DNA from 2 places in the Shinella sp. WSC3-e genome. Region 2 is predicted to be linked to the other one. Evidence: riboswitches for the same ligand, from Rfam matches in the RefSeq annotation. Region 2 holds a riboswitch; the other holds the start of a gene.
The links. Region 2 has a riboswitch for cobalamin ahead of AABF56_RS01150 (aromatic ring-hydroxylating oxygenase subunit alpha). Riboswitches for the same ligand answer to the same signal wherever they lie in the genome.

Region 1 (3,293 bases), 130 kb from region 2:
CCGTCACCGGCGCTGACATCCTTGACCTTGGCGTTCTTGATAAGGTTGCCGGTCGGAAGGAGCGCCTTGAAGGATGCCGCGACGGCCTCCGGCGTCATCGCGGTTCCGTCGTGGAAGGTGACGTTGGGGCGCAGGAAGAAAGTCCATTTCAGGCCATCGGCCGATGTCTCCCAGCGCTCGGCCAGCGCCGGCAGCACCGCCGCCTCCGGATTCGTCTGTACCAGCGTCTCCGTGACGCTGTTGGCGCGAAGCTGGAACCCCCCGGTCTGGGTATCGAGCCGTTGCAGCTGGAACGGCTCCACGACGCGAAGCTCCTCCTGCGCAAAGACGGAAAAGGGGGAGACGAGCATCGCCGTTACGAAAGCGGAAAACCAAAGATTGCGAGACATGAAAATCACTCCGGAGCGATTGCGGTGAGAACGAAGAAGGTGATCGGGGTATCCGGATCGTCATAAACGGAGCCGTAAGGGTCGCCGGGCATCAGGTGGCGCCAGCTTTCAACGGAGCGGAAGCCGGCGCCAGCGATCAGCGCACGCGCATCGGTCTCGGTCAGACCGTTATAGAAGGGCAGGTTTGTCCCGAAGATTTCGCGACTGTTGTTGACGCGTTGGCGATACCAAAGCCCATCCGACAGCAGAAGTTTGCCGCCTGGCCGGAGGATTTCGCGCGCCAGGGTCAGTGCGGCCGGCGGGTTTTCGAGCGTCCACAGGACATTGCGTATCGCGACGGCATCGGCACTTGACGCCGGAAGCTTCGCTTCGTCCATGGTCGAGTGGATGAAGTCGATCTCAAGGCCGGCCTCGGCAGCAGCGGTTCTTCCATGAGAAAGCATTTCGAGAGAGCCATCGACGGCCGTGACACGATGGCCAAGGCTCGCCGCGAGGAGCGCGCACGCTCCGGTCCCGCACCCTAGATCGACGACGTCCTGAGGCCTGCTGCCGAGTGCGGCTTCGAACACTGCCCGCCATGACGAGGCGTCGCGCCGATGGGACGCCGCGGCGTCAAACTTCCATGCCCGAGCATTCCAATGCTCTGACATAGCGGTGGCAGTCGTCGGGGCAACACGTTCCATCGTGGGGTCCTTCGATAGCAGGTGCTGGTTGCTGCGTGGGTCATGACGTGGAACGCACCGGGCGATAGATCATCGCCGGCAGGCGCGCCAGGATGTTGCTTGCGAGCTTGCCGGGTCGATCGACGGAGCGGCACCAGCCGTCGTCAAGCTGAGCATAGAGCTGCGCAAAGCGCACGATGTCGGCCACGTCCTCGATTGGATCGAGGTTGAAGAAGAGCCAACTCGCCTTTTCGGGAGCACGAACGGCGACCGAGCACGGCTGGTCACAGCCGCCCATGCAGGCGGTTCCCGTAACCTCGAACTGGTCGGAGAGGCTCGTTTCGGCAATGGACGCGCGCAGGTTCGCGATCATGGTTCCGCCGGGCCGGCGGTAACGCTCCGTCCGTTTGCAGCCTTTGCAAACAAGGATCTGATGCGGCGCGGATTGAACCACGGAATAGGCAGGTGTCGCCACCGGCCGGGAAGATGCTTTCGCCATCACTGCTCCTGACCGGACTCCCCGCCCGGTTCGGTTTCATTCGTGATGGCAGGTCTCCTGACTTGCGGGTCGTCGCGTCCTCCACCTTCCCAGCGCCTCCGAACGAGGTTCACCAGTGGTCTTTGGAGGTTGCTCGCCGCTCACAGTTGCGGGGGCAGTCACGGTCTCGGCCCCTGATGGGTAGTCCTCACCGTGTTCCCTTTTCACCTGACGTCGCTTGGCATGTCAGGAACCATCGACGACACCGTAGCCAACAGTCAGCGCAAGTCAACGGCCTGATTTCGGCGCGTCACCCAATAACCTGTTGGAATAGAGTGGGCCGATCTTATTATTGGACGGCCGACTGCGCTCATCCCATAGTGCGCGTGTCGGACGAGGGAGACGTCGGTCCTCCCAAGCGTCACCCGGTCCGCCGCAAACAAGATGGGGAACAAAAATGATCAAGATCCTGACTCATGTTTCAATTGTCACCGCCTTCGCTTTGACTGCCTTGAGCGGTCAAAGCTTTGCTCAGAGTTTCGACGCCTCGGCGATCAAGGTCGAGGAGGTCTTGGCCTCCCGTTTGCCCGAAAAAATCAAGGCGGCCGGCGTCCTGACCATAGGGTCGGACACCGCCTATGCACCCTGGGAATTCCTGAGCGAGAAGGATGGACAGACGCCGGAAGGCATCGACGTCGACATTGCCAACGCGATCGGCAAGAAGCTCGGCGTCAAGATCGACTTTCAGACCTCGGCCTTCGAGGCCATTCTGCCCGCTCTCGGAACCAAGTTCGACATCGGCGTTTCTGCCTTTTCGATCACGAACGAGCGTATGAAAGCGGTCAATTTCGTCAGTTATGCCGACACGGGCAGCATGTGGGCCGTCAAGGCCGGCAACCCGACTAAGTTCGACCCAGCCGATATTTGCGGCCGCAAGATTGCCATCCAGTCCGGCAGCTACCACGAAAAGGCAGTCATCGCCGAAAATGATCTTTGCAAGCAGGCTGGCAAAGCCGAAATCGAGATTTTGCCATTCTCCAAGCAGCCTGAAGCGCTGACCCGCGTCGCTGCGGGCGGCGCGGACGCCACGGTCTCTGGTGAGGCCGGCATCGGTTATGCTGCCAAACAGTCGAGCGGAGCCTTTGAAACTCTCAAGCCGGCCGGCGGCGCGCTGAGCAAGCACGGTCCGAACGGGATCGCCGTTGCAAAGGCAGACATGGAACTGACGCAACTCATCGCAGACACCATCAATTCCCTGATTGCAGACGGCACCTACAAGGCCCTGCTCGACACCTGGGGCGTCGGCTCCGTTATCGTCGACAAGGCGCTCGTGAACCCTGAAGTCAAGATCTGAGCTCATGGCTTCCGATGTTGAAAACATTGCGACCGGCTTCAAGCCGGTCGCCGTAGAGAAGCCAGCGATCACGCGAAACATCGTGGTTCCGCGCCGTCATCCCGGCCGCTGGCTCGCGGTCGCGGTCCTTGCCATTCTCGCCCTGCAGATCGGCCAGGCGGTTTCGGTCAATCCCAACTTCCATTGGGATGTGTACCTGACGTACCTTTTTTCGCCGCAGGTCATTCGGGGCGTGGGATGGACACTTCTGCTGACGGTTGTTGCCATGACCGTAGCGATCGTTGTCGCTGGCCTGCTCGTTGTCATGCGAGACAGCGAGAACCCTGTTCTTCGCGGCATCGCCTATGGTTGGGTGTGGTTCTTCCGGGGCACACCGATCTACACCCAGCTGCTATTCTGGGGCCTCTTTG
Region 2 (3,293 bases):
GGCAAGGCCGTAGACCGTCTCGGTGGGAATGGCGACCGGCACGCCCCGGCCGAGCGCCTCGCAGGCCCGTGCCAGCGCCGCCTCCGCATCCGTCCGCGTATCCACGATGTCCGCCATGTCGCCCTTCCTTGTCCGGGCTTCCTTTACAGGGCTTTTCCGGCAAAAGCCAAGGGGCGCTGTCGCAAGGCCATCCTCGCCCCAACCCTTCCCGGCCGGCAAGGAATGGATGATCTGTCGGCCGTCCGGAAGGACCTGACGCGGCGGGGAAGGGGCTACAGCGCGCGGATGATCTTGCGCAGCGCCTCGTTGTGCGCGCCGAGCATCAGCACGTTCTTCATGGCGAGCTTGGGATCGTCGGTGCGGAAGAGCACGCCGTTGCCGCGCACCTTGCGGTCGATCTGCAGGCGGCCTTCCTCTTCGGCCGGCGTGATGGCGACGGCGAAGTACATGCGCTTCGCGGTCTTCGAGATATCGGCGAAGAACTGCTCCTCCTCGCCGATCTCGGCGAAGAAATTGGCCATGTAGAAGGCCCATTGCACGTTCTCGAATTCCGCGAAGCGGGAATTGGCGACGGTGATGTGGCAATAGCCGAGATGCGGCGTCTGGGCGAGCGTGCGGTGGAAGATCAGCTTGGGAAAGCGGATCGACTGGTGGAAGCCGTTGATGCGGTCATGCGTCACGTTGCCGGCATTTTCCAGCTTGCGGCCGGTGCGCTCGGCCACTTCCTGATAGGTGAGGTAACGCTTCTCGCTCGGGCTCCAGGGGAGGTTCCGGTCGATGCGGCCGGTGCGCAGGAATTCGGTATGCACCGCCGGCTTCGGCTGGTTCGCACGCTTGTAGGCGACCGCGTCGTAATAACGGAACTTGGTTTGCTGCACGCGCCGGTACTCCATCCTCGCGCTTCCCTGCGGGCAAGTTTATGGAAACCGCGTTAAGCATTCCTTGCCGGGGCGCTCCCGTTTCCTTTGGCGCGTCGGGTCGCAATATGGCAAATGTGGCAGCCCGGCGACCGGCCTGCCTCCAATGCGGTCAGCGTGCCCGTTTATTTTGCATAATCGATTGAAATATATGCAATATTGTGAAGGAAAACTCGGGCTCCCGCTGTTTTCCTCCTGTCGTCAAATCGGAATGGCATGTCGCTTTCTGGCATGTCATTCGCCGATTCTTGCGCTTAGATAAGGACACTCGAGGTGCCGCCCGAAAAGGCGGAGAATTGGGAAGCCGGTTGAAATCCGGCGCTGCCCCCGCAACGGTGTTGGAGAAAACGCGGCAGGACGCCACTGGACAAGATGTCCGGGAAGGCGCCGCGATGGTTCGCAAGGACGCTCCTCAGCCCGGAAACCAGCCTTGGGCAACGATCGTGACTGGCTGCGGCGGGCGGCCGGGAAGCGTGCAGTCCGTGCGCCTTGCGCCCGGACGCCGTCTCCTTCCGTGCGCCGTATCCCCAATTTGCAATCCGAGGATCCGGCATGGACATTCGCAGCGACGTGCTCCGCAAGCTCAAGAACCGGCGCGAGGGCCATAGCCTCGAGCAGGCCTTCTACATCGACCCCGACCATTACAAGCTGGACCTGGAGACGATCTGGTACCGCGACTGGCTGTTCGTCGGCCATGACTGCGAGATCCCGAAGGCCGGCAACTATTTTACCGTGCAGATCGGCGATTATCCCGTGGTCATCACCCGCGACCGCACGGGCACCGTGCGCGCCCTGCACAATTCCTGCCGCCACCGCGGCTCGCGCGTTTGCACGCAGCACAGGGGCTCCTCGGCCAAGCTCGTCTGTCCCTACCACCAGTGGACCTACGAGCTGGACGGTTCGCTGCTCTTCGCCCGCCACATGGCGGAGGATTTCGACAAGAGCCAGCATGGCCTGAAACGGGTGCACTGCGAGACCGTCGGCGGCTACATCTTCCTCTGCCTGGCCGACGAGGCCCCCGATTTCGCGCCGTTCCGCGCAGCGGTCGAGCCCTATCTCGGCCGCCATCGCCTCGGCGAGACGAAGGTCGCCTTCGAAAGCACGATCGTCGAGAAGGGCAACTGGAAGCTCGTCTGGGAGAACAACCGCGAGTGCTACCATTGCGCCGCCAACCATCCCGAACTCTGCCGCACCTACCCCGAGGCGCCGACCGCGACGGGCGTACAGGGCGCCAAGGACGATCCGGTCATCGCCGCGCACTGGGAAAAGTGCGAGGCGGCGGGCCTGCCGAGCGAATTCAGGATGTCGCCGACCGGCCAGTTCCGTGCCGCGCGCATGCCGCTCATCCAGGATGCCGAGAGCTACACCATGTCCGGGGCCAGGGCCGTCCAGCGCCCCCTATCCAATGAGGTGCTGGAAAGCCACATCGGCACGCTGCTGCTCTTCCACTATCCGACGACATGGAACCATGTGCTCGCCGATCACGCCATCACCTTCCGCGTCCTGCCGCTCGGTCCCGAACTGACGCAGGTCACGACGAAATGGCTCGTCAGCAAGGACGCCGTCGAGGGGGTCGACTATCGTCTGGACGAGCTCACCCATGTCTGGACCGAGACGAACGATCAGGACCGGCGGATCGTCGAGGAAAACGCCTTCGGCATCCGCTCGCCGGCCTACCAGCCCGGCCCCTATTCGCCGGAGGACGAGGGCGGCGTCATGCAGTTCGTCGAATGGTATACGAATTTCATGATCGACCGGCTCGACGGCGGCAGGAAGCCGCTCTCGCGGGTGGCCTGACATGACGATCGCCAGCCATTTCCGCCACTTCGACGAGCTTCATCCGTGGAACGATCGCCAGCACATGCTGGAATGCATCGCCGCCACGGTGGAGACATCGGACGTGATGACCTTCACCTTCCGCTCCGATCGCGACAACTGGTTCCGCTACCTGCCGGGCCAGTTCGTCACGCTGGAACTGCCGGTGTCGGAAGACGAGCCCGTGATGCGGACCTACACGCTCTCCTCGACGCCCTCGCGCCCCTTCTCCGTTTCCGTGACGGTGAAGGCGCAGAAGAACTCGATCGGCACGCGCTGGATGTTCGACACCCTGCGCCCCGGCATGCGGCTGAAGGCCTTCGGCCCGCTCGGCGACTTTTCCTTCGTGCGCTATCCCGCCGAAAAATACCTCTTCATCTCGGCCGGCTCCGGCGTCACGCCGATGATGTCGATGACGCGCTGGATGTCGGATTGCGCCCCGCAGTCCGATGTCGCCTTCGTCACCTGTGCCCGCAAGCCCGAAGACCTCCTGTTCAAGGCGGAGCTGGAATGCCTCGCCGCGCAGATGCCGAAGCTGGCGCTCGGCTTCGTCGTGGAAGG

Region 1: linked by a shared signal. The riboswitch ahead of AABF56_RS01860 (DUF1636 domain-containing protein) and the one ahead of AABF56_RS01150 (aromatic ring-hydroxylating oxygenase subunit alpha) in region 2 are both predicted to bind cobalamin.

What each region holds. Positions count from the first base shown of each region.
Region 1 is NZ_OZ000530.1:369,171-372,463, forward strand. It holds gene AABF56_RS01850 (ABC transporter substrate-binding protein) at 1-389, opposite strand, end outside; gene AABF56_RS01855 (class I SAM-dependent methyltransferase) at 395-1,072, opposite strand; gene AABF56_RS01860 (DUF1636 domain-containing protein) at 1,113-1,550, opposite strand; cobalamin riboswitch at 1,581-1,802, opposite strand; gene AABF56_RS01865 (ABC transporter substrate-binding protein) at 1,987-2,883, shown strand; gene AABF56_RS01870 (amino acid ABC transporter permease) at 2,888-3,293, shown strand, end outside.
Region 2 is NZ_OZ000530.1:242,629-245,921, forward strand. It holds gene AABF56_RS01140 (L-threonylcarbamoyladenylate synthase) at 1-117, opposite strand, end outside; gene AABF56_RS01145 (DUF6656 family protein) at 273-878, opposite strand; cobalamin riboswitch at 1,172-1,364, shown strand; gene AABF56_RS01150 (aromatic ring-hydroxylating oxygenase subunit alpha) at 1,470-2,714, shown strand; gene AABF56_RS01155 (hybrid-cluster NAD(P)-dependent oxidoreductase) at 2,716-3,293, shown strand, end outside.